One region of the Arthrobacter sp. AOP29-A2-19 genome, then DNA from elsewhere that is predicted to be linked to it. Evidence: riboswitches for the same ligand, from Rfam matches in the RefSeq annotation. Region 1 holds a riboswitch; each other region holds the start of a gene.

Region 1 (11,296 bases):
GATCGTGGACAATCCCCGGCCGGGCCGCGACGAATATCCGCGCGATTGCGTGGCCGCGAACCCGGACAGCCCCGAGGACTGCGGGCGGTCGCAGTCCGACGCGCTGGAGCACACGGACGCGACCCTCGAGGCCGGCCGGCGGGAGCCGAGGGCGAACGTCTTGGACTTCACGGACCAGTTCTGCGTCGACGGTTTCTGTCCGGCCCTGATCGGGAACGTGCTGGTTTACCGGGACCACCACCACCTGTCCGACACCTACGTGCGGACGCTGGTCCCGGTCTTCACCGAACGCCTCCTCGCGGCGATGCGGGCGGACGGGCTGAAGCCCTAGCCATCGCCGCGGATCCTCCGCCTCCGGCGGCGGGGCATCGCCCTCCACATCCCCGGGCGCTGCGCGGCCTTCCACAGGGCGGCCGTGACGGCGCCGCCGCCGCCGGGACCGGCGTTAGGGTGGGCTTCGGACATCCGGTAGGATGGTTCAGGCTGTTTCCGCCGTGCCCGCAGTCGGGCGTGGCGCCAGCCAACGCAAAGAACCTCCTGTTACGGAAAGACCGTGACCGTTTAGCCCAAAGGAGGTGGGTTCACATGCGTAAATACGAATTGATGGTACTGATCGATCCCGAGGTCGATGAGCGTACCGTGGAGCCGACTCTCGGCAAGTTCCTGGACGTCGTCCGCAACGATGGCGGGACCATCGACAACGTCGACATCTGGGGCCGCCGTCGTCTGGCCTACGAAATCCAGAAGAAGACCGAGGCCATCTACGCCGTCGTCAACTTCACCGCCACCCCGGCGACTTCCGCGGAACTTGACCGCCAGCTGTCTCTCAACGAGACCATCATGCGCACCAAGATCACCCGTCCGGAAGAGCAGAAGGTTTCCGCAGAGTAGTCTGCGGCTCCCTCACGTAGAGACCGACAACAGGAGGCACCAATGGCAGGCGAGACCATCATCACGGTCATCGGTAATCTCACCGGTGACCCGGAACTTCGTTTCACCCCGTCGGGATCGGCGGTGGCGAACTTCACCATCGCTTCCACCCCGCGGACCTTCGACCGCCAGACCAACGAGTGGAAGGACGGCGAAACGCTGTTCCTCCGCGCATCGGTGTGGCGCGAGGCTGCCGAGAATGTCGCCGAGACGCTGACCAAGGGCATGCGAGTAGTCGCCCAGGGTCGGCTGAAGTCGCGTTCCTACGAAACCAAGGAAGGCGAAAAGCGAACCGTCTCCGAGCTTGAGGTCGACGAAATCGGCCCCTCGCTCCGGTACGCCTCCGCCAAGGTCACCCGCACCCAGCGCTCCGGCGGTGGAGGCGGTGGCTTCGGCGGCGGAAACTCCGGCGGATTCGGCGGCGGCAACGCGGGCCAGTCCGGCGGGTTCGGTGGCGGAAACGCCGGGAACTCGGGCGGAAACGCGGGCGGTAACTCCGGTGGAAACTGGAACGCCCCGGCGGAAGACCCGTGGGCCTCGTCGTCCTCCGGCGGCGGTGGCTGGGGCAACAACCCCGGCTCCGACGAACCGCCTTTCTAACAAACATATTCACCATCCCGCAGAACCTTTCTGCGGGCTCCACCAGATCAAAGGAGCTCCACGATGGCTAAGGCTGAACTCCGTAAGCCCAAACCAAAGTCCAACCCCCTTAAGGCCGCTGACGTTAAGGTCATCGACTACAAGGACGTCGCATTGCTGCGCAAGTTCATCTCCGACCGCGGAAAGATCCGTGCGCGTCGCGTCACTGGCGTCACCGTCCAGGAGCAGCGCAAGATCGCCCAGGCCATCAAGAACGCGCGCGAAGTTGCCCTGCTGCCTTACTCCGGCGCTGGCCGCGGCTAAGGAAGGGATACCAACATGGCAAAGCTCATTCTGACCCACGAAGTCACCGGTCTCGGTGCAGCAGGCGACATTGTCGAGGTGAAGAACGGTTACGCCCGTAACTACCTTCTTCCCCGCGGCTTCGCCCTGACCTGGACCAAGGGTGGCGAGAAGCAGGTCGAGTCCATCAAGGCCGGCCGTGCCGCTCGCGCCGTTGCGAACCTGGAGGACGCGCAGCAGCTTGCTGCCTCGCTGTCCGCCAAGCCGGTCAAGGTCACCGTCAAGGCCGGCGCGTCCGGTCGTCTGTTCGGTACCGTCAAGGCCGAGGACATCGCGAAGGCAGTCGAGGCCGCGGGCCTCGGCTCCATCGACAAGCGCAAGGTCGAGATGCCGGAACACATCAAGTCGACCGGCAACTACCAGGCGACCGTGCGACTGCACGAGGACGTATCCGCCACGCTCGACCTTCAGGTCGTCGCGGCAAAGTAGCAATAGTAGCCGAGCACGGCGACGGAACACGTTCCGACGCAGCGCCCGGTAGACCGTGAAAGGGCCCCGCCGCAAGGCGGGGCCCTTTCGCGTTTCCTTGCGAAATGTTGCGCCGGACTTTTGACCTCGTCCAAGGGGGAAGCCTAGCGTTGTAGGTGAATCAAGAGTGCCAACGCGAAGCCCTGGCTAGTTGGACGGCAACCCTCTCAAGGTAGTGGGGTGCTCCAGGTGATGATTCGGCCGCCCGGATACACCGGCGTGGCAAGTACCGCACCCGCGGGCGCATCTCTGGCGCAGCGGTGTGCACTACGCCGAAGGAACGTCATGCCGCTGACAGAAAACCTCCAGCCAGATTCGCTCCGCAAGGCCTTTGCACGCTTTCCCTCGGGCATCGCGGCCCTGTGCGCCATCATCGACGGCAAGCCGCAGGGGATCATCGCGTCGTCCTTCACGGTCGGGGTGTCACTGGATCCGCCGCTGGTGATGTTCGCGGTGCAGAACACGTCCCGCACCTGGCCGATCGTGCGCGCCGCCGGAAGGATTGGCGTCTCGGTTCTGGGAGAGCGTCACGAGGGGGTCTGCCGCCAGATAGCTTCGCGGAGCGGCGACCGCTTTGCGGGGCTCAAACTCGAATCCACCGACGACGGTGCGCTGTTCCTGGACGACGCGGCGCTGTGGCTCGACTGCAGCGTGGAGCAGGAGGTGCCGGCGGGCGACCACCACGTGGTCATCCTGCGCGTGCACGGACACGAGACACACGGTGACGCCAACGAGCCACTGGTCTTCCACGGGTCCGAGTTCCGCAGGCTTCAGGAAGCCGCACTGGTCTAGGTCAATGCCTCCAGGCACACGCAGCCGGGTGCCGGAGCACCGGGTGCGGCGGCCACCCTAGGAGGCGCGGAGAGAGTTCACGAACTTGGTGGCCTCCGCCACGGAAATGCCCGTGTCCCGCCTTACCTTCCGGATCGCCTCCAGCGTCTTCCCCGCCCGGATCAGCTGCACCGTCTCGAGATACTCGGGATCCCCGGACGCCTGCGCGGAGCCACGGGCGGTGGCGGCACGGCTGGCAGACGAGGCTGCGCCCTGTCCGTTCCTGCCCGTGGAGGTGCGGGCCGCCGCTGCCGTGCGGGCCATGGTGGCCTGGCGGATCTTGTCGGCACGCTCCGTCTCCTGCCGCTGTTGTTGTGCCGCCGCCTCGTTGAGCCGTGCGATGTAGAGATCGGCCTCGTTCGTCTGGTTTTGCGGCCTCGACGCGATGGCGGCCACGAGCAACCAGAGCAGCGCCCCGACCACCAACACCGTGACAAGCAACTCCGGCAGGGTCAGTCCAAACATGGTTGTGCTCCTCTGTGGCGCCGTGCGCCGTTAGGTTGAGGGGTGGGCCGCGCCGGCGTTATGGAGGTTGTCCATCACGTGGCGGTAGCCGATCGCCGTCAGTCCGCGCAGGACGTCGAGATCGACGTCCGCGAGCTTGTTCACGTAGAGGCAGGCGGCCCCCACTTTGTGCTTGCCCAAGAGGGGGAGGATCCCCGGGGCGTCGGGGCCGTAGGTCAGTCCGTAGAGGGAGAGGCTGGCCTTGCGCGGCGAAAACCCCACGGCGCAGGCGTCGCCCTCGCGGCCCGAAGCATAGCGGTAGTGGTAGGCGCCGAATCCGATGATGCTTGGTCCCCACAAGATCGCCGGCTGGCCCGTGACGTCCGCCATCATCTCCATCAGGTACTCGGCGTCCGACCGGCGGACCGGGTGTTCGAGGGCGGCAACAAATTCCCGTGGATCCGCGGAACGCGGGGCCGTCTTGACTTCGGTCATGGGCCCAGTATCGCAGTGCCCCACACGGGCAACAAGAACGGCTCGCGCGGGCCGTCGGGGCCAATCCTCGGCGTGTCTGTGGATAACTTGGGGATATGTGGGTAACTAGTCTCACACGTGCCGGTTTACTCGCCAGTAAACATCCAAGTGCCGGGTGAATGTTGGGATAAAAAAACTTTCCTCACAAGGGGTGTGTACAAAGAAGTGCCTAGTCAGAGCGCGATTATTCCTGAAACAAATTTTTCATCCACAGGTTCGTCCCCAGTCTGTGCACACAACACGCCGCTAAACACACAGGTTCTCCACACGGGCTGTGGATAAGTGCCTTGGGTGTGGGCATTTAAGGGTCTATGGTGACAAGGTCTCCGGTCCATATGTGGATACCCGGCAATCCCCCCGCAGCGCTGTGCACAACATTCTCCGGGCGTGGGAAGCCGCTGGGATACTGGAGGAAACAACGGAGCGCACCGCAGGCCGCTCCGCGCTCAGTTGGAAGGTAAGTGCCGTGTCTTTGACGCAAGCGGAGCCCAAGGGATCGAGGGAGTCCGACTTCGGACGCACCCCGCCGCAGGACCTCGTGGCGGAGCAGAGTGTGTTGGGCGGCATGATGCTCTCCAAGGACGCGATCGCGGACTGTGTCGAGGTCCTCCGCGGTGTCGATTTCTACCGGCCCGCGCACGAATCCATCTACGAGTCGATCATCGACCTCTATGGCCGAGGCGAACCGGCCGACGCCGTGACGGTCTCCGACCTGCTGACCAAACGCGGCGAGATCTCCCGAATCGGCGGGCCCGCCTACCTCCACACGCTGATCCAGTCGGTTCCGACGGCGGCGAACGCCGGCTTCTACGCGGAGATCGTCCGCGAGCGTGCCGTGTTGCGCCGCCTCGTGGAGGCCGGCACGAAGATCGTGCAGATGGGCTACTCGCAGGACGGCGAGGTCGACGAGATCGTCAACCAGGCCCAGGCGGAGATCTATGCCGTGGCCGAGCGGCGCACGGCGGAGGACTACGTCGCCCTGCGGGACATCATCGAGGGGACGGTCGACGAGATCGAGTCCGCCGGCAGCCGCGGAGAGGGCATGATCGGCGTGCCAACCGGCTTCTACGAACTCGACGAACTGACGCAGGGCCTGCACGGCGGGCAGATGATCGTCATCGCCGCGCGCCCCGCGGTCGGCAAGTCCACCTTCGCGCTGGACTTCGCGCGTTCCGCCGCCATCAAGCACAATCTGACCACGGTGTTCTTCTCGCTGGAAATGGGGCGGAACGAGATCGCCATGCGCCTGCTGTCCGCGGAGGCCAGCATCGGCCTGCAGGATCTCCGCAAGGGCACGGTCAAGGACGAGCAGTGGGGCAAGATCGCCACCACCATGGGGCGCCTGAACGACGCCCCGCTCTACATCGACGATTCCCCGAACATGTCGCTGATGGAGATCCGGGCCAAGTGCCGCCGCCTGAAGCAGAAGCACGACCTCAAGCTCGTGGTCCTGGACTACCTGCAGCTGATGAGCTCGGGGAAGCGCGTCGAGTCCCGACAGCAGGAGGTCTCCGAGTTCTCCCGGGCGCTCAAGCTCCTGGCCAAGGAGCTCGACGTCCCGGTGATCGCGCTCTCGCAGCTGAACCGTGGTTCGGAGCAGCGCACGGACAAAAAGCCGATGGTTTCCGACCTCCGCGAGTCCGGCTCGATCGAGCAGGACGCGGACATGGTCATCCTCCTGCACCGCGAGGACATCTACGACAAGGAATCCCCGCGCGCCGGCGAGGCGGACGTGATCGTGGCCAAGCACCGCAACGGCCCGACCAAGACCATGGTTGTGGCCTTCCAAGGCCACTACTCCCGCTTCAACAACATGGCCAGCGAAGGCGGCGGGGGCTTCTAGGCGTGACCAACTACGCGCCGAGTCCCTCCGGCATCCTTGGTCGAGGGCTGGTCTGGAGCACGGTCGGCTCCTTTGCGCTGGTATTCCTCTCCGCGTTCGAGACGCTGGCCGTCACGACGGTTATGCCCGTGGTCAGCGCGGAGCTTGGCGGCGCCGCCCTCTATGCGCTCGCCTTCGCCGGCCCGATGGCGACCTCCGTCGTCGGCATGGTCGCCGCGGGCACGTGGTCGGACCGGTCCGGCCCCACAGGCCCCCTCTACGCGGCGGTGGCCACGTTCGTCGCGGGGCTGTTCGTCTGCGGCTTCGCCGGCGGGATGGAGACGCTTGTGCTCGGCCGGCTGGTGCAGGGCCTGGGCGGCGGCGCGGTGACGGTCGCGCTCTATGTCCTGGTGGCCAGGCTCTACCCGCCCGTCCTGCACGCGAGGATCTTCGCCGCGTTCGCGGCCGCCTGGGTCATCCCCTCGTTGATTGGGCCCTTCGCCGCCGGCATCGTTGCGGACACGATCGGCTGGCGGTGGGTGTTCCTCGGTGTCGTTGTCCTCGTGGCGGCGGCGACGCTGATGGTTCGCCCGGCGTTGGCGGCCCTGCCGCGGCCGGCGGCGGGTAGGGCCGGTGCGGTTGCTGGTGCGGGCGGGCCGGGCGCGGAACATCTCCGAGCCGGAGCTGGTCGTCGCCTGGCGGCGGCCCGGCTGGCCTGGTCCTGCGTGGCCGCGGCCGCCGTCCTGGGCCTCGACCGGCTCGGGGCGGTTCCACTGACAGGCCCTTTCCTGGCCGTGGCGGCCGCCGCCGTCGCCCTCTGGGCCGTCCGCCCCTTGGTTCCGCGGGGCACGCTGGTCGCCGCCAGGGGACTGCCTTCCGTCGTCCTGGTGCGCGGCCTGGTCTCCGCCGGGTTTATGGGCGCGGAGGTTTACGTCCCCTATCTCCTGACCGACAACTACGGATTCCCGCCCGCCCTCGCCGGGCTCGGACTGACGGGATCGGCCCTGACCTGGGCCGCGGCGTCGGCCGTGCAGGGCCGGCTCGGCGATCGACTGCCGCACGTGGTGGCCATGCGCGTTGGCGCGGCAACGGTCGCGGCCTCGATAGCCGTGGTCCTGGCCGCCTCGGCCGCCCACTTGCCCGGCGCCGTTGTGGTGGCCGGCTGGACGCTGGCCGGTGCCGGCATGGGGCTCGTGTACCCGCGGCTCAGCGTGATGACTCTCTCGCTGTCCACGCCGGCGAACCAGGGGTTCAACAGTTCCGCGCTGTCCATCTCCGACGCTCTCGGCGCGGCGCTCGCGCTCGCGGCGACGGGTCTCGCCTTCGCGGCCTTCGCTCCTGCCGGGCTTCCCTTCCCGGCGGTGTTCGCGCTGACCCTTTTCTGCGCCGCCCTGGCGTTCGTGCTGTCGGGGCGCGTTGTTGGTCCCGCTCCCCGGGGAGCGGCCACAAGCCGGTCCGCCTCTTAGGCGGCGCGCTCGGCGAAGGCCTTGAACGCTTCCATGAACTTCTGGTTCTCCTTGGGGAAGGACTTGCCGAACAGCAGGCCGATGACTTTCATCGCCCCACGGAATTCGAAGACGTTGTGCGCGACCCACCTCGTCGCGCCGGGCCCCGCCTCGTGGAACTCGTTGCGGCTGATGTTGTGGACGCCGCGCGCGTCGTAGGTGCCGTCGAAGGCGTCGGGCATTTCCCGGCGGGTGATGGTCTCGACCATCTCCATGGTGCCCCGGCCCCGCTTGAACGTCAGCTTGGACGTGGCCCCGGGGTGGCCAGGCGTCCCGCCGAGCGGCTCGAAGGCGACGAGTCCCTCCTGCCACTTGGGCAGGTTGTCAGGGTCGTCGAAGAGTTCGATGAAGCGCTCGCGCGCCACATTGACGATGATTTCGTGGCTGAAGTCCATGACCGAACGCTACCGGTCGACCGGGAGGTAGAGGTCCGTTCGCATGCTCGAGGGATCCGCGGTCGGCGACGGTTCCGTGACGTAGACCTCCCAGAACGGCAGGCCGGGCGTGCGGCCGTTGTCCCGGACCCAGTCCATCAGACCGGACCATGCCCCGCTCAGCTGCTCGTAGCTTCCCAGATGGGAGACCGTGGCCGCGGAACCTCCCGGCAACACCGACGCGTGCACCACCGTCCCGTCGTCCAAGGTGTGATCCCCGGACAGCGGGTGGTCGATCGCGAAGCCCACCTCGAGGTCCATGGTGTCGCTCGGCATCCGCGTGTACAGGCCGAACGCGGGTCCGACCGGTGTCAGCCCGCGCTGTTCCAGGAAGCCGGCGAGGGCGTTGAAGGATGCGTCGTAGAACGCCGCGATGGACTCCGCCGGGATGTTGGCGCCGCGGACGACGGCGGTGCGGGCCTCGGCCAGGTTCAGGATTTCCGGAGTCTGACGGGCCGGGGCCACGTGCGTGTTGTGCTCGGTCATGGTCTGCTCCTCGCAAAAGGTGTGGCGGGCGTCGTGCGCGCCACTCTACGCGCGGCCCATCATGCGCAAAAGGGGCCGGACCGGCTAGCCGCGCGGGCGCATCCGCACAGGGGGCAGGACGGGGGCGGGCAGCGCCGGAGCCCCGCCGTCGGGAAACGGTCCGAAGCGCGGGAACGGCGCCCCGTCGTCGTACGCGCCCGATTCCTCGGGGCTGGTGCCGTCGGAAGTCGGAACCGCGGGCTCGAAGCCCATCTCCGCCTGGTAGGCGGCGCGGTAGGCGACGACCTCCTCGTGCGTACGGCCCACGAAGTTCCACCACATGACGATCTGCTCCCCCAGTGGCTCGCCCCCGATCAGCAGCGCCCGCACGCGGCCCTCGCCGCCCGCGGCAAGGACGACGGCGGTGCGGCCGGTCGGAAGGTAGGCCAGGTGGTCCTTGGCCACGGGATGCCCGTCGAGGGACAGCTCGCCGGCGTCCAGAAGCACGCCGTGCTCGTGGCCCGGAGCAAGCTCCAGGGTCATCTCCGTCCCGGGATCGAGCAGCAGTTCCGCGCCCACCAGCGGGGTGTGGGTGCGCACCGGGGAAACGCTGCCCGCGAGTGAGCCCAGGAACACGCGCATCTCCCAGCCGTCGCCTGCAACCGGCTCGGGGCGGTAGTGCTCGAACCCCGGCGCCGCGTGGCGTGTGGCGTCCGGCAGAGCGGTCCACAGCTGCGCGCCGTGGAGGACATCGGTGCCCGGCGTGGAGAACTCGGAATGGGTGATACCGCGCCCGGCGGTCATGAGGTTGAGTTCCCCCGGGCGGACGACCGCCTGGTTGCCGGCCGAGTCCGTGTGCTCGATCTCCCCCGTGAAGAGCCAGCTGACGGTCTGCAGGCCAGTGTGCGGGTGCCGGGGGACCTGCATGCCGCCCGAGGCCGCCACGCGGTCCGGCCCGTAATGGTCCAGGAAGCACCACGCCCCAATGAGGCTGCGCTGCCGCTGGGGAAGGGTCCGCCGGACGTCCATGGCGCGCGGGCCGCCGAGCGGGACGTTCCGGGGCTCCAGGACCTCGATTCCGGCGTGGGCCGCCCCGCCGCCGTCGCAGAGGAGTTCGTCCGGTGCCGGGTCCAGGTTGCTCATGCCGCAAGCCTAGGCCCGCCGGCCCGCCTGCTGCTAGCCGCCAGCCACCGACTGGATCACCATGATCCGCGCGCCGTCGGGCGCGGGGGTGTCCAGCCCCTCGAGGTCGCGGATGTTGTCCTGGCCGACGAACACGTTCGCGAACCGCCGGACCTTTCCCGTCTCGTCCCGAATCCGGCGGGCGAACACCGGAAAGTCCGCCGAGACGGCGTCCAGGATGCTGCCCACGCTTGCGCCGTCGCCACACTCCACGTCGAAGACCCGGCGCCCGCCCACGGTGGGGGCGAGGACCGCGGGGACTTGGATCGTCACGCTGGCCATGGCGCGCCTAGCGGACGACGGCGGCGCGGACGCTCAGCACGTCGGGGAGCCGCTCGGCGACGGTCGTGAAGGTAGCGCCCTCGTCCGTGCTGGCGAACACCTCTCCGGCGCGGGTTCCGAAGTAGACGCCAACGTCGCCGTCGTGGTCGTCCACGGACGCGGCGTCGCGCAGCACGGAGTTCCATTCGACGTCGGGCAGGCCGGTGTGCTGTTCCTCCCAGGTGGCTCCGGCGTCGGTGGTGCGGTAGGCACTCAGCCGCGAGTCGACGGGCGTGCGCTGGAAGTCGGCCTTCAGCGGGACGGTCCAGGCCGTGCCCGGGGTGCGGGGGTGGGTGAGGAAAACGAAACCGAAATCCGCGGGCAGCCCGTCGGCGATGCTCACCCACTGGTCCCCGGCGTTGTCGGTCCGGTAGACGCCGCCGTGGTTCTGCGCGTAGAGGCGGTCCGGGTTGCCGGCGTCCGCAGTGATTCGGTGGACGCACTGGCCGAACTCGGGCTCTCCGTCGGGCATGAACCCGGCGGCGATGCCCCGGTTGCGGGGCTCCCAGGACTGTCCGCCGTCGCGGGACCGGTACACGCCGCCGGTGCTCATGGCCACGTGGACCACGTTCGGGTCGTCGGCGTTGGGCACGATGGTGTGCGCCGTGGCCCCGCCCCCACCGGGCTGCCACGCCTTGCGGTGGGGGTGGTTCCACAAGCCCCGATTGAGTTCGAAGTGTTCGCCGCCGTCGGTTGATTTCCAGACGGAGATCGGTTCGCAGCCGGCCCAGACCACGCCGGGCCTCTCAGCCGTGTCCGGCCGAATGTGCCAGATGCGCTCCAGGGCCGCCCCCGTGTCCTCGGGAAACTTGATGGCCCCGTTCTCCGGCTCGGACCACGAGGCGCCCAGGTCGTCGGAGTAGACCACCGTGGGTCCCCAGTGCCAGTCGTTGATGCCGGCGAGAATGCGCGTGTTGCCGTCGCGGGTGTCGATGGCGACCGAGGGAACCTCGACGTTGAGGAAGTTCGGACCGTCGAGCGTCCAGCTCCGCCGGTCCTCGCTCTTGGCCAGCCAGAGGCCTTTCTTGGTTCCGATGGCGATGATGGTCGCCGCGCCGGCGTCCGAGCGCTCTTGCGTCGCGAGGACGGCAGGGGAGGTGGGGGTTCCATTGCTCATGCCACACAGTCCACCACCGCCCGGGGTGCCCGGCAAGGCCGTCCGGGGCAGAATTTATTCGGCCGTCTACGCGCCGGCGGCCGTCCCGGGCTGTTGACGCCCATGCGCCCCCGCGTAGTCTCGGGGCCATGAGCGAAAATCTTGAACTGCAGCGCGACTTCGACGCGCCCCCCGCCGAACTCTGGCGCGCCTGGACAGATCCCAAGGTGCTCGCATCGTGGTTCGGGCCCGACGGCTGGTCCGTTCCGGAGGAGAGCGTCCGCGTGGATCCGCGCCGCGGGGGAGAGTGGCACCTCGAGAT
Region 2 (5,384 bases), 270 kb from region 1:
AAGAACCCCAGCCCCATGGAGGACGCGATCAGTTCGGCGGCGACCAGGAACAGCCACGCCTGGGCCAACGCCAGCCGGAGTCCGGAGAAGATCGCCGGCACCACGGCGGGCAGCTGGACGGTGGTCAACAGCCGCAGTCCGTTCACGCCGAAGGCCCGCGCGGCCTCCACCAGGTTCTTGTCCACGTGCCGTAGCGCCAGATAGACCGTGGTGAAGATCGGGAAGAACGCGCCGATGACGATCAGCGTCACCTTGGAGTCCTCGCCGATCTTCATCCACAGGATCAGCAGCGGGACCCACGCGAGGGAAGGAACGGCGCGAAACGCGCCGATGGTGGGCCCGAGCAGGGAGTCCGCCCACTTGGACAGGCCCACGAGCGAGCCGAGCGCAAGCCCGAGGACGGCGCCGACGGCGAAGCCCAACAGCACGCGCTGCAGTGAGATCCCGATGTGCCGGGTCAGTTCGCCGCGCTCGAAGAGCTCCGCGCCGGCGGCCAGGACCGAACCCGGCGGGGGAAGCGCCACCGCCGACACCCAGCCGAGAGTGCTGGCCGTCTGCCACAGCGCCAGCAGCGCGAGCGGCACAACGGCCCCGATCGCCACCCGGCGCGCGGTGGCCGCGCGGGGCCGCCGTCCGGCCGGCACCGACCGGGCCGGGCCCGGGGCGCCGCCGCGGGCGATCGCCTCCTCGGCGACCGTGCTGGTGTTGGGGCCGACCGTCACGCGGCGTCCTTGATGGTGGAGGCGTCGGCCTTCTTCGCGAACGTGTCGTCGACGATGCTGGCCACGGCCTCGTCGATCTTGCCCTGGTCCGTGACGTCTCCGGTCTCGACGAAGATCGGGCCGACGGTCGCCAGGACCTTCGTCTGTGCCGCGCCCGGCACGCCGTCGACGTCGAGGTTGGAGCGTTCGAGGATCACCTTGTCGGCGACCTCCTGGTCCAGGGACGCGACGCCGGCGAGGATCGTGGCGGTCTCCTCCGGGTTTTCCGCCGCCCAGGCGCGGGCCTTCTCATACGCGTCGACGACCGTCTGCGCCAGGTCGGGGGACTCCGCGATGAAGCTCTCCGTGGCGTTGAGGAAGCCGTAGGTGTTGAAGGCCAGGTTCCGGTAGAGCAGCGTGGCGCCGGCCTGCTCGGCGCCGGCCATGATCGGGTCCAGTCCGCTCCAGGCGTCCACGGATCCGTTTTCGAGGGCGGCGCGGCCGTCGGCGTGCTGGAGGTTTTGGACCGTGACGTCGTTGATGGACAGCCCGGCCTCCTCCAGTGACTGCACCAGGAAGAAGTATGGATCCGTGCCCTTGGTGGCGGCGACCTGCTTGCCCTTCAGGTCTGCGACGGACTTGATCGAAGAACCCTTGGGCACCACTAGCGCCGCCCACTCCGGCCGCGAGTAGAGGCTGATGACCTTGATCGGCGAACCGTTGGAGCGGGCCAGCAGCGCGGCCGAACCGGCGGTTGAACCCACCTGGATGGCGTCCGCCCGGAGCGCCTCGTTGGCCTTGTTGGACCCGGCCGACTGGACCCAGTTCACGGTGACGCCCCGGTCCTTGAGGGTCGCCTCGAGCCAGCCCTTCTCCTTGATGACCAGGCTGAGCGGGTTGTAGGTCGCGAAGTCGATGTTCAGGGTCTCGGCGGCTCCCCCCGCCTCGGAGCCGGAGCCCTCGCCGGCGCAGGCGGTCAGGAGGGCGGCGGCGGCGCCGGCCGCGCCGAGGCCCAGGAAGCGGCGGCGGGAGACGGGGGACAGGGTGGTGCGGATCATGGTGTGTCCAATCTGGTGGGGCCGCCGGGGGCGCGCGTCGGCGTCGGCGGGATGTTCGGGGACGAGGCGTGGGGCTCTAGCGGCGGTGGGAGTCGACGCCGAGGCTCTCCAGCAGTGAGGAGCGCAGGCGGGCCAGTTCGGCGGAGGCGCGGTCCCGGGGGCGCTCGCCGGGGACCTCGAGGACCTGCGTGATGCCCGCCCCCTGGATTCCGGGAACGCTGCCTAGGACGACGACCCGGTCCGCGAGCTGGAGCGCCTCGTCGACGTCGTGCGTCACCAACAGCACGGTGGAGGGGTGGGCGTGGTGGATGTCCAGCAGCAGGTCCTGCATCTTGAGCCTGGTCAGCGCGTCCAGGGCGCCGAACGGCTCGTCCAGCAGCAGGACGCCCGGCCGCCGGGCCAGGGCGCGGGCCAGCGACGCCCGCTGCGCCATGCCGCCGGAGATTTCGCGCGGCCGGTGGTCGGAGTAGTGCGAGAGCTCGACGAGGTCCAGCAGTTCCGCGACGCGTTCCGCGGCCTCCGCCTTGGGCGTCCCGCGGGGCAGGCCGAGGGCGACGTTCCGCCGGACCGATTGCCACGGGAGCAGCCGGGGCTCCTGGAAGGCGACGGCGGAACGGTCGTCGAGTCCGTCGACGGCACGTCCGCCGATGGAGACCTCGCCGCTGGTGGGCCGGTCGAGGCCGGCCACTGCCCGGAGCAACGTCGACTTGCCGCAACCGCTGGGGCCCAGAACGGCGAGGACCTCGCCGGCCGCGACGTCGAAGTCGATGGAATCCAAGATGGTGCGGCGCTCGGATCCCTCGCCGAAGGCGCGGCTGAGGCCCGTGAAGGAAACGGCAAACGCGGAGCCCGGTTCCCCGGCTGGCGCCGCGCCGGCGCGTGCGCCCGGCGCAATTGTGGTGGTCATGCTCATCTCCATCGGTACTGGCGGTAGCACCGGCCCCCGAGGGGTGGTTGCTGCGGCGTCGTCGAGCCAGATCTCTCGGCCGCTCGGGATGGTAATGAGTCAACTAAACGGCATGCGCGGGCCGTGGGCAAGTTTTCGAGCATGGGTGACATATTCGACGTAACACGGCGATGGGCCCAGGAATCGAAGAAGCTTCGACCGTGCGCTGGCATGCTGCCGGTTTTCGCGGCCGGCACCGCACGCGACAAGGTGCCGCCCGCCGTCGTTCACCGACCGCGGGCGGCACCTTGCCGCCGATGCCGGGTTAGGTGTTTGCCGAGCGCGGAGCGCCCATGCCCGGGTCGATCCGGTGTGGGCCCGCCGCGGAGGGCCGTACGTCGAAGTGGAACATCGCGGTGGGCAGGTAGACGGTCGAACAGGAGTTCGGGATGTCCACGACGCCGGAGAGCCGCCCCTCGATCGGGGCCGACCCGAGCAGGAGGTAGGCCTGCTCGCGGCTGTAGCCGAACTTCGTCAGGTAGTCGATCGCGTGCAGGCACGCCCTCTGGTAGGACAGGTGCGAGTCCAGGTACTTCTGCTCGCCGTCGAGGGTGACCGACGTCCCGGAGAAGGCCAGCCATTCGCTGTAACGGGGGTCCACGCGGCCGGGCATAAAGATGGCGTTCTCACTGACCCCGTAGGTCTCCATGCCGCCCTTGATCACGTCGACGCGCAGGTCCAGGAAGCCGCCCATCTCGATCGCGCCGCAGAAGGTGATCTCGCCGTCGCCCTGCGAGAAGTGCAGGTCGCCCATGGACAGGTTGGCCCCGTCGACGAACACCGGATAGAAGACCCGCGTTCCCTTGGAGAAGTTCTTGATGTCCTGGTTTCCGCCGTTCTCCCGGGGAGGCGCGGTGCGCGCGGCCTCGGCGCCGACCCGCTCCCACTCCCCGCGCGCCAGTCCGCCCAGGACCGCGTGCTCCCCCTCGGGCGGCAGGGCCAGGGGAGGGACCCGGTTCGGGTCGGTTGCGATGAGGTCGCCCTCCCGCTTGTTCCACTTGGCCAGCAGTTCCGCGGACGGTGCGGTGCCCATCAGCCCGGGGTGGATCAGTCCCTCGTAGGACACCTCGGGGACGTGCCGCGAGGTGGCCACCTGTCCGGTGAAGTCCCAGATGGCCTTGTACGCATCGGGGAACTGGTCCGTCAGGAAGCCGCCACCGTTGTTGCGGGAAAAGATCCCGGTGTAGCCCCAGCCTTGGCCGGCCAGCGGGCCCGAGTCCTCCTGGGGGATGGGTCCGACGTCGAGGATGTCCACCACCAGCAGGTCGCCCGGTTTCGCGCCCTCAACGGCGAAGGGGCCGCTGAGCTTGTGCACGGTCAGCAGCGGGGCATTGAGGATGTCGTCGGCGGAGTCGTCGTTGACGATCGCGCCGTCGAACCACTCGCGGCAGTCGACGCGGAACGAGTCGCCGGGTTTGACGGTGGCGACCGGAGGGATCTCCGGGTGCCACCGGTTGTGTCCGACCTTCTCCTGCTCCTCGAACTTCTTGCTGGAATCGAGGCGGAAAATGACTTCAGGCATGGCGCTTTTCTCCTTCACGATCGGGTGGAACTGGTGTCCGGGCCCCCCGTGGGGAAGGCCCGCTGGGGCATGCCGCCGTCAGTCACGCGGCAGCTTTCGGTGGAGCGGGTTGGTGGTGGTGCGCGTGGCGGGACGCCGGCCGCGCCCGGGCAGCGAGGACACAACCTCGGGCTCGTGGGCGCTGCACAGCGTGGATTCGACGAGTCCGAACGCGGAGCCGCCCGCGATGGACAGGCGGGCGGCGGAGATTCGCCGCCGCGCGGGCGCTCCGCATTCCGGGCAGGGGACGTCCTCGGGGACCGAGCCCATCGGATAGTTCCCCTCGAGTGTTGTTCCCTCGGGACAGCGGAACTCGTACAGGGGCATCGGCGCTCCTAACTCTTGTGGTGGGCGTGGGTGTCAGGCGTGCGCGGCCGCCGCCGACTCCCGTTGGACGGACGCGCGCCGGCCCAGGAACCAGGCGATGGCGAGCGCGGCGATGCCCCCAACGGCCATCACCACGGCGTTGGCGGGAGTGGACACGAAGGTGCCGGACAGCAGCAGGAGGGCCGGAATGGTCGCGGTCAGGTGCGCCACGATGATCGTGAACCAGCCCGTGGTCTCCGTCAGCGAGTCCTTGCCCAGCGCCAGCAGCAGGAAGAAGAGGAACCACAGGACGGCCCAAATGATCCAGACGACCCCAAACACCGGGTCGTTGGAGACGGTGAAACTGATGGCCCCGTAGGTCACCGCGCATGCCGCGACGAAGAGCGAAAACCAGCCCAACCCCTCGCCCGGCAGGCCGAACATCTGGTTCAGCGCCACATAGAGGTAGGTGAAGCCGAAGAGGTACAGCCCGGAGGCGCCGAGGATGGTCGCCGGGTCCCCGCCCGACTGGGCGATGATGATGGTCGGAAAGACCACCTGCATGGTTCCGACGAAGAAGTTGATGATGGCCGCGGACTTGCCGGGCACCTTGCCGATGAGCATCAGGCCGTTGATGAACAACACGGCTCCGACATACAAAAGACCTACGTTACTCACGTGGATACCCTCCGAAACACAGTCATGGGTTACGGGATAGTGGGGTGGATCTCGCGCGCGGTAGTGCGGTTTTTACCGGTTCGAGCAAGCTATCCCCGGGCCCGGGCAAGGTCAATGGATGGACGCCGATTTAC
Region 3 (11,296 bases), 960 kb from region 1:
CCAGGACGTCGATGTCGACCGAGATGTACAGGGGGCGGTTGCCGATGCGGTCGCGGAGCTTGGCAACCACCTCCACGACGCCCTGGTGGTAGACGTCGGCGCTCGTGACGATGCCGAAGCCGAAGCGACGGTCGTCGTCAAGGTCCTTCTTGCCGTAGAGGGGCCCGCGCGTGCCGACGTGGGAGATGGCCTCCGTGTCCAGGATGCCCTCCTCGACCGCGCGCCGGAAGGGAGTGCCGTGCGTGTACTCCGCACCGAAGTACGTGTCCCAGGTGTCCAGGTGCGCGTCGAAGTGCAGCATGGCCACGGGCTCCCCCGCGCGCTCCGCGGCCGCGCGCAGCAGGGGAAGGGCGATCGTGTGGTCCCCCCCGATGGTCAGCAGGGAGGCGCCGTCCGCCGTGAGGTCCAGCGCGTTGTGCTGGATGGTCTCGATCGCCTCGTTGATGTTGAACGGGTTAACCGCCATGTCCCCGGCGTCGGCAACCTGCACGTTCTCGAAGGGGCTGACGTCCAGGGCCGGGTTGTAGGGCCGCAGCAGGCGGGAGGACTCCCGCACGTGGTTGGCTCCGAAGCGCGCCCCGGGGCGGTAGGAGACACCGGCGTCGAAGGGGACGCCGACCACCTTGATGTCGGCCGCGCCCACCTGGTCCAGCCGCGGCAGGCGGGCGTAGGTCGCCGCGCCGGCGAAGCGGGGGATCCGGGCGGAGTCGATCGGCCCGATGTTCCCGTTGGCCTCGATGCGGATCTCTTCCATGGTTCTCCTCGCGTGGCGCTGACGGCGCCGAATCGGTGTGCGGGGCGGCGGCCGGTCCTGCCGGGCACCGCCCACCCATGTTGCCAAATGGGCAACATTCGTTTTCTTCAATGCTATTTGCGTCGTACGTCACGGTCAAGGTCCGAGCATCGCATAGGTTGGATACCGTGAGCTACGAGGCCAGCGAGACCACCACCGAGTACTCCGCACGCCGCATTTCCGTCTCCACCCCGGCGTCCCTGCGCGATCTGCGGCGAAGCCTGGAGAACCTGGTTCCGGCGCTGGACCTCGACGGCCTGCCGGACCCGGCCGCGGAGGCCGCCGGCTGGGACGCCCTCCGCCGCGGCGCCGAGGCCGCGGCCCTCTACGGGCTCTGCCGCGTCGCCACCAACGACCCCGGCCGGCTGATGCGGCTCGCGGGCAGCGGAACCGACAGCGTCAGCTACCTGCTCGGCAGCCTCACCATCCAGGCGCAGCTGTTTCGGTACGATCCGGCCACCATGGTCCACTTTCCGCTGCGGCTGGAGATGCACGCAGGGAGACGGGGCGGCACGGTGCTGACGTTCGAGCAGCCAGGAGTCCAGCTGGCGGGCTTCGGAATCAACAAGGTCACGCAGGCCGGCTTCGAGCTCGACCGCCTGCTGGGCGACCTGCTGGAGGCAATGGACCTCCCGCGGCCGGCGGCGCTGCGGCGCTGACGCCCGACTAGGGCCGGATCCTAGCGGGACGCGGCGGGGACGAGCGTCCAGATGACGACCGTCTCCTCGTCCGTGGGATTGACCCACGAGTGGGGCTCGCGCCCAGGGAAGGTCACGGAGTCCCCGGCCTCGAGTTCGAAGCGCTCGTTCGAGAAGACGATGACGAACCGGCCGGAGACGACGTGCAGCACCTCCGCCTCGCAGTCCACCGAGTAGAGCTCGGCCTCGCCCTTCCCGCGAGGCTCGACCACCGCGCGGATCACCTGGAGGCGCCGCTCGGAGCGCGCGGTCAGCAGCCGCTCCACAATCCCTTGCCCGCCGAGCGAGATGCGCGGGGCGTCGGCCAGCCGGACAACGTGCGTCTCCGGCTGGGCGAAGAGCTCCCCCACGGAGACGGACAGCACCTGGCACAGCGTCACGAGCGAAGCGACGGACGGCGACGTCAGGTCGCGTTCGACCCGTGAAAGGAAGCCCTTGGTCAGGCCGGTGGACGCGGCCACCTGCTCGATCGTCAGGCGCTGCGCGTGACGGGCGGCGCGGATGCGCGAACCGATGGCCACGGGCTCGTTGCTGGGTTCGACGGGCAGGGCCTTCATCGTCGGCGTCTCCGGGGCTCAAAGGGGCAAATAGATTGTGATCCAGCTTAGGTCAATTGACGGGTAACCCCGATCACATCTAACCTAGCGGGCAACATCTGTTTACCAAGATGAAATCCCCTCTCCCCGTTCCCGAAGGGCACAACCGTGGAATTCGTCAACGCAGCAATCGTCATCGCCTATCTGGCCGCCATGCTCCTCTTCGGCTGGTGGGGCAAGTCCCGGACCAAGAACTCCTCCGACTACCTCGTGGCGGGTCGCCGCCTGGGACCCTTCCTCTACACCGGAACCATGGCCGCCGTCGTGCTCGGCGGGGCGTCCACGGTCGGCGGCGTCGGCCTGGGCTACCGGTGGGGCATCTCCGGCGCGTGGCTGGTCATCGCGATCGGCGTCGGCGTCCTGCTCCTGAGCCTGCTGTTCGCGCCGACGCTCCAGCGGCTGAAGATCTACACCGTCTCGCAGATGCTGACCCTGCGCTACGGGAGCAAGAACGCCACCAACACCTCTGCGATCGTGATGCTCGCGTACACGCTGATGCTCTGCGCCACCTCCACCGGCGCCTACGCCACGATTTTCGTGGTGCTGTTCGGCTGGGAACGTTGGCTCGCCATCGCCATCGGCGGCGCGATCGTGCTGGTCTATTCCACGATCGGCGGCATGTGGTCCATCACCCTGGCCGACCAGGTGCAGTTCGTGATCAAGACCGTCGGCGTCTTCCTGCTGATGCTGCCGTTCGCGCTCAACGCGGCCGGGGGCTTCGGCGGCATCCGCGACCGAGTCGAGGCGTCCTTCTTCCAGTGGGACGGCATCGGCGCGCAGACGATCGTCACCTACTTCGTCGTGTACACGCTCGGACTGCTGATCGGCCAGGACATCTGGCAGCGCGTCTTCACGGCCAAGACCCCTACGGTGGCCCGGTGGGGCGGCGCAACGGCCGGAATCTACTGCGTCCTCTACGGCATCGCCGGCGCGGTGATCGGCATGGCCGCCCGCGTGGCGCTGCCGGAGATCGACGTCGCGAACCTCGGCAAGGACGTGGTCTACGCGGAGGTCGCCATGAACCTGCTGCCCGTCGCGGTCGGCGGACTGGTCCTCGCGGCCGCGGTCGCCGCGATGATGTCCACGGCCTCCGGCGCGTTGATCGCCGCCGCCACAGTCGCGCGCACCGACGTCACGCCGTTCGTCGCCGGCTGGTTCGGCAAGACCATCGACGTGAACTCGGGCCGGAACCCGGAGCACGACGTGCAGGCGAACCGCTACTGGGTGCTGGGCCTCGGCGTCGTCTCCATCGTCCTGGCCATCATCGTCAAGGACGTCGTGGCGGCGCTGACCATCGCCTACGACATTCTGGTCGGCGGCCTGCTCGTCGCGATCCTGGGCGGATTGGTCTGGAGGCGCGGCAACGGGATCGGCGCCGCCCTGTCCATGGCCGCCGGAACCGTCGTGACCCTGACAACGATGATCGTGTTGGAGATCAATGCCGAGGAGCAGTACGGCGGCATCTACGCGAACGAGCCGATCTACCTCGGCCTGGCCGCGTCGATCGTCGTCTACGTGGCGGCCAGCCTGTTGACCCCGGCCACCCGGGAGGAGGTCGCCCACGCCTGGCGGGAACGCGTCGCCGGCCGCGTGGACGTCGAGGGTGTGCAATTCGAGGAGCACCGCGCCCGGTAGCGCGCCGCCCAACGCACACGGCCCCTCCGGCCAACCCGCGTAACCCCGCTCCGGCCACCGGCCGGCGCGGGGTTACGATTTCTGCAGCTTCACGAGATGCGGCGCCAAGCTCCGACTGGCCGCGCACCAACCCCGGGTTCACGGGTGGTTCGGATGAGGAAGCGGCCGCCGCGGCGGGGCCCGCGGCAAGAGTCCACCGGAAGGCCGCCCGTGACCGCCAGCAAGCCACGCCAGAAAGACGACGACGGTGACGTTGGTGTCGGCGTCGTGCCGATCCTCGACTCCACCCTGGGCACCGTCTCCCTCCGCGTGGACGGACGGTGGCACCACTACCTGGCCGAAGGACCCCGGGCGCTCACCGACGCCCTGGCCAACGCCGTCGGCCGGCCGCGCTTTGATCCGCGCAGCGGAACACTCACCGTCCGGACCGCCGCCACGGGGAGCCGCACGGTTCGGCGACCGCCTTGGCCCTCCTGGACCTGCCCGTCCGCGCCCGACGGCCCGCCCCGGGTATACTCGTAGGCTGAAGGGGAGTAGTTCCAGGCCCGCCCCGGCCCGGCAACGGGCACGACGGCGGCAGCGGACTTGTCGACATACTGGTCACCGCGCGTGACCCGGCAGTCCACCCGGACCAGGCGTCCGGGCGAGCGAGACCTTCGGCCCGCCGGCGGCGGTCCGAGGTTTGCCGTACCCCAAACATTCCTTGGCCGTTGCCTCCCGAGTACCAATCGGGACACGAACCGAACCCAAGGACCCTGATGACCCCGGACCAATCCAGCCCGGTCGAGACCGCCGCCGTCTCCCGCACCCCCACCCACCGCGACGTCCGCCGTTGGCGCAAGTACCTGGCCGACGAGCGCGCCGAGGGCGCCGTCTACCGCGAACTGGCGGCAAACCGCGAGGGCGAGGAACGCCAGATCCTCCTGGGCCTCGCCGAAGCCGAGCGGCGCCACGAACTGCACTGGCGAACCATGCTCGGCGAGCGCGCGGACCGCAAGGTCCGCCCGTCCATTCGGCGGATCCTGCTCCGTTTCCTGGCCCGCCACTTCGGCTCGGTTTTTGTGCTGGCGCTGGCCCAGCGGGCCGAGGGAAACTCCCCCTATGCCGTGGACCAGGACGCGACCCGCCAGATGGCCGCCGACGAGCTGGTGCACGAGGAGGTGGTCCGCGGCCTGGCGACGCGCGGGCGCAACCGGCTCTCCGGGAACTTCCGGGCGGCGGTGTTCGGCGCCAACGACGGACTCGTCTCAAACCTCGCGCTGGTGATGGGCATCGGCGCCACGGGAGTCTCCAACGCGCTGGTGCTGTTCTCCGGCGTCGCCGGCCTGCTGGCGGGGGCCCTGTCCATGGCGGCGGGCGAATACGTCTCCGTGCGCTCCCAGCGCGAGCTGCTCTTCGCCTCGCAGCCCACGCAGGTCACGCTCTCCGCGGCACCCGACCTGGACCTCGACGCCAACGAGCTGGTCCTGGTCTACAAGGCCCGCGGCATGAGCGACGAGGACGCCGAGCACCGCGCCGCGGAGCGGATGGGCTATTTCAGCTGCGACTGCAACCCGTCGCTGTCGCTGCACCCCGAGCGCGAGGCGGACACCGCGGCGGACCACGAAACCGTGGGATCGGCCCTGGGCGCGGCCAGCGCCAGCTTCTGCTTCTTCGCCTCCGGCGCGCTGATCCCCATCCTGCCGTACATCCTTGGACTGACCGGCGGGACCGCCGTGCTGGTCGCCGTCGTTCTGGTGGGACTGGCGCTGCTGCTGACGGGCGGCGTGGTGGGCCTGCTCTCCGGGGCCTCCCCCGCCAAACGCGGACTGCGCCAGCTGGCGATCGGCCTCGGCGCGGCCGCCGTGACCTACGCGCTCGGGCTGCTCTTCGGGACCAGCATCGCCTAACGGCCCTCGAAGTGGCCGGCCAGGCGCTCGAGCGTGCGCTCCATGTTGCCCGGGGTGTTTCTGGTGAAGCCCATCACGCGCAGGACCCACTTGTGTTTGAGCCGGCTGGCGTCCCATGTCTCGCGGACCAGTGTGCCGCCGTCGGCCGGCTCCAGCTCGTAGCGCCAGCGGTGGCCGCTGAAGTGGCGCCAGGCGATCCGCCGGCCGTCCTCGAACTCAACCACCGTGTTGCTGATGCGGTACGGCACCCCCAGTCGCATGTCCATGCCGAACTCGGCGCCCGGACCCAGCCGGGCCGGGCCGTCGGGGCGGGCGGCCCGCACCGTTCCCGAGCCGTCGATCACCGGGTGCATGGCCGGGTCGGCGAGGAGCTCGAACACGTCCGACGGCGGCGCCGGGACGAATCTCTGGCGCGACTGGAGAAAGGGGGAGGTGTCCATCGCCCCAGTGTAGGGCCGGCGGTTGGGAGCTAGCCGAGACGCGCCAGGAGGGCGACGGCCTCGGCCTCCGTCTCCACGAGGTGGACCGACCCCGCCATCTCGCGCTCCGCCGCCAGCGCCCGCAGGAGCGGCCACGCCGGCAACCGCGTGGTCCAGTGTTCGACGCCGACCAGCACCATGGGGCGGATCGTGTCCGGGGTGCCGTAGTAGTTCTCGCAGGCGTCCTGGAAGACCTCCTGCACGGTGCCCGCGGCCCCGGGGAGGAACACAATGCCGCCGTCGCACTTGGCCAACAGGACGGCTTCGCGGATCGCGTTGGCGAAGTACTTCGCGATGTGGGTCGCGAACAGGTTTGGCGGCTCGTGGCCGTAGAACCACGTCGGGATCCCCAGGTTCGCGGTTCCCCGCGGGTGGCGCCGCAGCACCTCGCCCGCGGCCCGCGCCCAGGCGGTCACGGACGGGCGGTAGGACGACGCCGCGGCCAGCGTGACCAGAGCGTCCTCCAGCTCGCCGCCGGTGGCCGCGGCCAGATACGCCCCCAGGTTCGCCGCCTCCATCGCGCCCGGACCGCCTCCCGTGGCGACCGTGTAGCCGGCCCCCGCCAGCCCGCGGCCCAGCAGCACGGCCTCGCGGTATTCGGCGGATCCACGGGCCGCGCGGTGCCCGCCCATCACGCCGACCAGCCGCCGTCCCGCCAAGTCCCCGGCGAGTGCGGCGTCCAACGCCGTCCCGATGGCGTGGTCGTGCAGGGTCGCGGCCAGGGCGGACGCGACGGCCAGGTCTTGGTCCGTCGCGTTGTCTTCAACCTCCACGGCGTGGCCGCGCAGCCTCACCGCCTGCGCCGCGTCGAGGACGCCGGGCCCTCCACCGATGCCAACAGCACCGCCGAGCAGCTGGTGGCCCCACGCGTACAGCCTGGCGTCCGGCGTCGACTCGTATTCCGCCTCGTCGATGCCCGCGTATAGCTCGCCGGCCGTGTAAAGGCCGGCGCGGCGGGTCTCGAACGGGATGCCCGGCAGCGCGGGAAACACCAGGCCGCCACGCGAGCGGAGCGACTCCTCGAGGCCCGGAGGCAGCGAGCACCCCATGAACACGGCGCCGGCCGGATCGAGGCCCCGCAGCGACGCGGCCCGCCCGCGCAGGTCAACCGACTGGACGTGCCATCCGCTCATCACTCCCCGGGAGCGCCCGGGCGGCCTGCCGAGGCTGGCCCCGGCGTGGGAATCGAAGGACTCCAGGGAGTCGATGTCCAGCTGGCGAGGTACGGGGTGCAGGGCCGGCGACGCGTTCATGCAGCCACCCTATGACGGCGACGGCGCCGGTTCGTCGTGCACGGCGCGGGCGTGAAACGATAGGAGGATGGCCGAACCCGAATTTCCCCTCGTCGACGCACGTGAAATCCTGCGTGTCGTCGGCGGCGCAGCGTTCACCCGCGGCAAGGCCTATGCCAACACGGAACACATCAGGGACTTCGCGTGGGACCCTTCCGCGGAGCGCCTGACCGGCAGGGTCCAGGGAACGGAAATCCCGGCCTACAGCTGCTCGGTCTCGCTGGCCCGCAAGAAGGACGCGTGGGTGGTCTCCGGCAGCAGCTGCAGCTGCCCGGTGGGCACCAACTGTAAACACGGCGCCGCCCTGATGATTCACTCCAACACGCTGCACCTGCGCTCGCGGGACGTCTTCTTCGAAAACACCGCGGCCGCCCCCGCGGCACCGGCCTGGCAGGAGAGCCTGAACGGCCTGCTCGGCGCCGGCGCGAGGGCTGCCACCGCCACCGCAACGGCCGCCGCGGCCGCCAACCGCGGCCAAAAGCCCGGCGACAAGGTGCACGTTCAGTCCATGGCCCTGCAGTTCGAGCTGCAAGACACCACGCTTCAGGCACACCGCCAATGGGCGCCGGGGTCCGGCGTCGGGCACCAGCGCGCCGCCGCCCACCGCTGGCGCCTCGGCGTGCGGCCGATGGTCCAGTCCGGGAACGGGCGGTGGGTCCGCGGAAACCTGCGCTGGAACACCATCAGCTTCAAGACCTACGGGCTCAACCTCGACCCGGAGCAGCACCGCTGGTTCTGCCAGTTTGTGCCGCTCTACCGCGCCAACGGGCAGCTCTACTTCGGCGAGGACAACGACTGGCTGTACCTGGACGAGTTTAGTTCGCCGCTGTTCTGGGCGCTGCTGGGCGAATCGGCCGAGCTCGGCATCGCCCTCATCGGCAGCCGCGCGGACACCGCGGTTGTGCTCGGTTCGCCGGCAGCCGTCGCGTTGTCCGCCTTCCGCCCGGAATCCGACGGCGACGGCGACGGCGGCGACGGTTCCGGATTGTCGCTGGTTCCCACGCTGTCCATCGACGGCCAGGTCGTGGCCCTGGAGCCGCAGGTCCCGGCCGGCGCCATCGGCAACCACGGCGTGTACGCGGGCAGCGCCGACGGTTCGCTGATCGTCCTGTCCCCGGTCGAGGGGCGCCTCGACCCCACCGAACTGGAGCTGCTCAGGCGGCCGGAGTCCATCGAGGTCCCTGCCGCCGACGTCCCTGACTTCATCGCCAAGGTGTATCCGAGGCTGGGCCGCCGCATCGCCGTCGTCAGCCCGGACCGCTCGGTCGCCCTGCCAGACATCCTTCCGCCGAAGCTCCTGCTGCGCGTCAAGTACCCCGGCGGAGACGCCGCCGAGCTGGATTGGGACTTCGACTACGGACCGGTGCCCGTGGACGCGGACACGCGCGACGCGGAGGCGGAGACCGCCCTCGAAAACGCCGCCCTGGCCGTTCTCGAAGAGTCCCCCGCCCTGGCCGGTCGTGTGCTGGCGCCGCGGACGCTGCGCGGCCTGGACACGGTCGACTTCGTCCGCAGGATCCTGCCTGCCCTCAAGGATCTGGAGGGCGTCGACGTCGTCGCCACGGGGAAGGAACCCGAATACCGGGAGCTGACCGAGGCGCCGGAGCTGACCATCACCACGGTCGAATCCGAGCGCCGCGACTGGTTCGACCTGGGACTCGTCATCGCGGTCGGCGAGCGCCGGCTGCCGTTCAGCGACATCCTGCGCGCGCTCTCCCGCGGGCAGACGCGCATGCTGCTGCCGGACAAAACGTACTTCTCGCTCGAGCACCCGCTGTTCGACAAGCTCCGCGAGCTTGTCACGGAGGCCTCGCAGCTGCACGACAAGCCCAACGAGCTGCGCATCACGCGCTATCAGGCCTCGCTCTGGGAGGAGCTCGACGAACTGGCCGCCCACACGGAGGGCCCGGATTCCTGGTACACGGGCGTTGCCTCGCTGCTCAACGTGGCCGAGACCGGCCCGGTCGCACTGCCGGCGGGCCTGCACGCGGAGCTTCGGCCCTACCAGCGCGAGGGATTCGACTGGCTGGCCATGCTCTGGCGCAACGGCCTCGGAGGTGTCCTCGCCGACGACATGGGCCTCGGCAAGACGATCCAGACCCTGGCCCTGATTCTTCACGCGAAAGAGCAGTGGGCGACGGCGGGGTCGGCGGCACCGCCGTCGCCGGGCCAGGTCGCGGCCGCGGCCGCGGGGGCACCCGCGTCGTCCACGTCGTTGGTCCCCGGGCCGTTCCTAGTGGTGGCGCCGACCTCTGTGGTGTCCAACTGGGCCGACGAGGCGGCGCGCTTCGCGCCGGACCTCAAGGTCGCGATCGTCGCCGACACCCAGGCGCGCGCGCCGCGGTCGCTCGCGTCGCTGGCGGATGAATTCGACGTGGTGGTCACCTCCTACACGCTGTTCCGCCTGGACGCCGACGCCTACCACTCGGTCGCATGGGCCGGGCTGATCCTCGACGAGGCCCAGTTCGTAAAGAACAAGGCCACCAAGGCGCACCACGCCGCCCGCGACCTGAACGCCCGCTTCAAGCTGGCCATCACGGGCACACCCATGGAGAACAACCTGATGGAGCTGTGGTCGATCTTCGCGATCGTCTCCCCCGGCCTCTTCCCCTCCGGGCTGCGCTACGCGGAGCAGTACCAGCGCCCCATCGAGAAACAGGGGCTGGACGAGCCGCTGGCCAGGCTCCGGAGGCGGATCCGGCCGTTTATGCTCCGCCGCACCAAGTCCGCCGTCGTCACCGATCTCCCGCCGAAGCAGGAGCAGGTCCTGCACGTGGAGCTGGCGCCCAGGCACCGGAAGATCTACGACACCCACCTGCAGCGGGAACGGCAGAAGATCCTGCGCCTGGTCGAGGACATGGACAAGAACCGGTTCACGATCTTCCAGTCGCTGACCACCCTGCGGATGCTCTCTTTGGACGCCTCCCTGGTGGACGCTGAGTACGCGGGGGTGCCGTCGGCCAAGCTGGACGTCCTGTTCGAGCAGCTGGAGGACGTTCTCGCCGAGGGACACCGGGCGCTCGTGTTCAGCCAGTTCACCTCGTTCCTGAAGAAGGCCGCCACGCGTCTGGCGGAGGAGAACGTCGAGTACGCGTACCTGGACGGCTCCACCCGCAACCGCGCGGACGTCATCAACGAGTTCAAGTCCGGCAAGTCGCCGGTGTTCCTGATCTCGCTGAAGGCGGGTGGGTTCGGGCTGAACCTGACGGAGGCCGACTATTGCTTCCTGCTGGATCCGTGGTGGAACCCGGCCGCCGAGTCGCAGGCCGTTGACCGAGCGCACCGCATCGGCCAGACCCGCAACGTCATGGTCTACCGGATGGTCGCCAAGGACACGATCGAGGAGAAGGTCGTGGCGCTGCAGGACGCCAAGCGGCAGCTGATCTCATCGGTCATGGACGACGGCGAGGGCTTCGGTTCGGCGATGACGGCCCAGGACATCCGCGACCTGCTCAAGGACTAGCGGCGGCACGGCGCCCAGGGAACGCGGCTCCCCGGCGCGGGTCCGGGTCCGCGCCACGAACGGGTGCCCGCGGGCCACACTTCGGTGCCCGCAGGCAGTGTCTTTCGTGCGCCCGGGTGGGATCCTAGCAGTGTCCGGCCATGGCCGCCGATCGGAGACGGCGCCCCGCCCAAGGGCGGGGAAAAGGATGGCCCGTGCTTGCGCAGGGAGGCGCCCGGGATGATGAACTACAGCAACGGCTTCTGGATGACGGGCTGGATGTGGGTCTTCTGGATCCTGCTGCTCGTCGGCCTGGCCATCCTGATCGTGCTGCTCGTCCGCCTGCTCGGCGGCGGCATGTCCACCCGGCATGGGGCCGGCCCGGGCGAGGCGGCGAAACGCCCGCTCGAGATCCTCCGCGAACGCTACGCCCGCGGCGAGCTGACCACCGAGGAGTACCAGGAGCGTTTGC

The links. Region 1 has a riboswitch for S-adenosylmethionine ahead of AC3ZJJ_RS15970 (flavin reductase family protein). Riboswitches for the same ligand answer to the same signal wherever they lie in the genome.
Region 2: another riboswitch for S-adenosylmethionine. It lies ahead of AC3ZJJ_RS14685 (ABC transporter ATP-binding protein); the one in region 1 lies ahead of AC3ZJJ_RS15970 (flavin reductase family protein).
Region 3: another riboswitch for S-adenosylmethionine. It lies ahead of AC3ZJJ_RS11550 (hypothetical protein); the one in region 1 lies ahead of AC3ZJJ_RS15970 (flavin reductase family protein).

Annotation. Positions count from the first base shown of each region.
Region 1 covers NZ_CM176894.1:3,454,179-3,465,474, forward strand. The annotation lists gene AC3ZJJ_RS15945 (acyltransferase family protein) at 1-331, shown strand, start outside; gene rpsF (30S ribosomal protein S6) at 586-891, shown strand; gene AC3ZJJ_RS15955 (single-stranded DNA-binding protein) at 934-1,530, shown strand; gene rpsR (30S ribosomal protein S18) at 1,594-1,833, shown strand; gene rplI (50S ribosomal protein L9) at 1,849-2,301, shown strand; SAM riboswitch class IV at 2,460-2,575, shown strand; gene AC3ZJJ_RS15970 (flavin reductase family protein) at 2,626-3,132, shown strand; gene AC3ZJJ_RS15975 (hypothetical protein) at 3,190-3,636, opposite strand; gene AC3ZJJ_RS15980 (DUF1801 domain-containing protein) at 3,667-4,110, opposite strand; gene dnaB (replicative DNA helicase) at 4,616-5,992, shown strand; gene AC3ZJJ_RS15990 (MFS transporter) at 5,995-7,437, shown strand; gene AC3ZJJ_RS15995 (SRPBCC family protein) at 7,434-7,871, opposite strand; gene AC3ZJJ_RS16000 (GyrI-like domain-containing protein) at 7,881-8,396, opposite strand; gene AC3ZJJ_RS16005 (pirin family protein) at 8,481-9,518, opposite strand; gene AC3ZJJ_RS16010 (MoaD/ThiS family protein) at 9,552-9,839, opposite strand; gene AC3ZJJ_RS16015 (WD40/YVTN/BNR-like repeat-containing protein) at 9,847-10,995, opposite strand; gene AC3ZJJ_RS16020 (SRPBCC family protein) at 11,124-11,296, shown strand, end outside.
Region 2 covers NZ_CM176894.1:3,189,154-3,194,537, reverse strand. The annotation lists gene AC3ZJJ_RS14695 (ABC transporter permease) at 1-722, opposite strand, end outside; gene AC3ZJJ_RS14690 (aliphatic sulfonate ABC transporter substrate-binding protein) at 719-1,759, opposite strand; gene AC3ZJJ_RS14685 (ABC transporter ATP-binding protein) at 1,836-2,666, opposite strand; SAM riboswitch class I at 2,672-2,761, opposite strand; gene fmdA (formamidase) at 2,971-4,227, opposite strand; gene AC3ZJJ_RS14675 (FmdB family zinc ribbon protein) at 4,306-4,593, opposite strand; gene AC3ZJJ_RS14670 (AmiS/UreI family transporter) at 4,627-5,250, opposite strand.
Region 3 covers NZ_CM176894.1:2,498,654-2,509,949, forward strand. The annotation lists gene speB (agmatinase) at 1-754, opposite strand, end outside; gene AC3ZJJ_RS11535 (hypothetical protein) at 922-1,452, shown strand; gene AC3ZJJ_RS11540 (cupin domain-containing protein) at 1,473-2,048, opposite strand; gene AC3ZJJ_RS11545 (sodium:solute symporter family protein) at 2,241-3,722, shown strand; SAM riboswitch class IV at 3,810-3,920, shown strand; gene AC3ZJJ_RS11550 (hypothetical protein) at 3,933-4,244, shown strand; gene AC3ZJJ_RS11555 (VIT1/CCC1 transporter family protein) at 4,481-5,611, shown strand; gene AC3ZJJ_RS11560 (SRPBCC family protein) at 5,608-6,051, opposite strand; gene AC3ZJJ_RS11565 (LOG family protein) at 6,081-7,343, opposite strand; gene AC3ZJJ_RS11570 (DEAD/DEAH box helicase) at 7,411-10,845, shown strand; gene AC3ZJJ_RS11575 (SHOCT domain-containing protein) at 11,065-11,296, shown strand, end outside.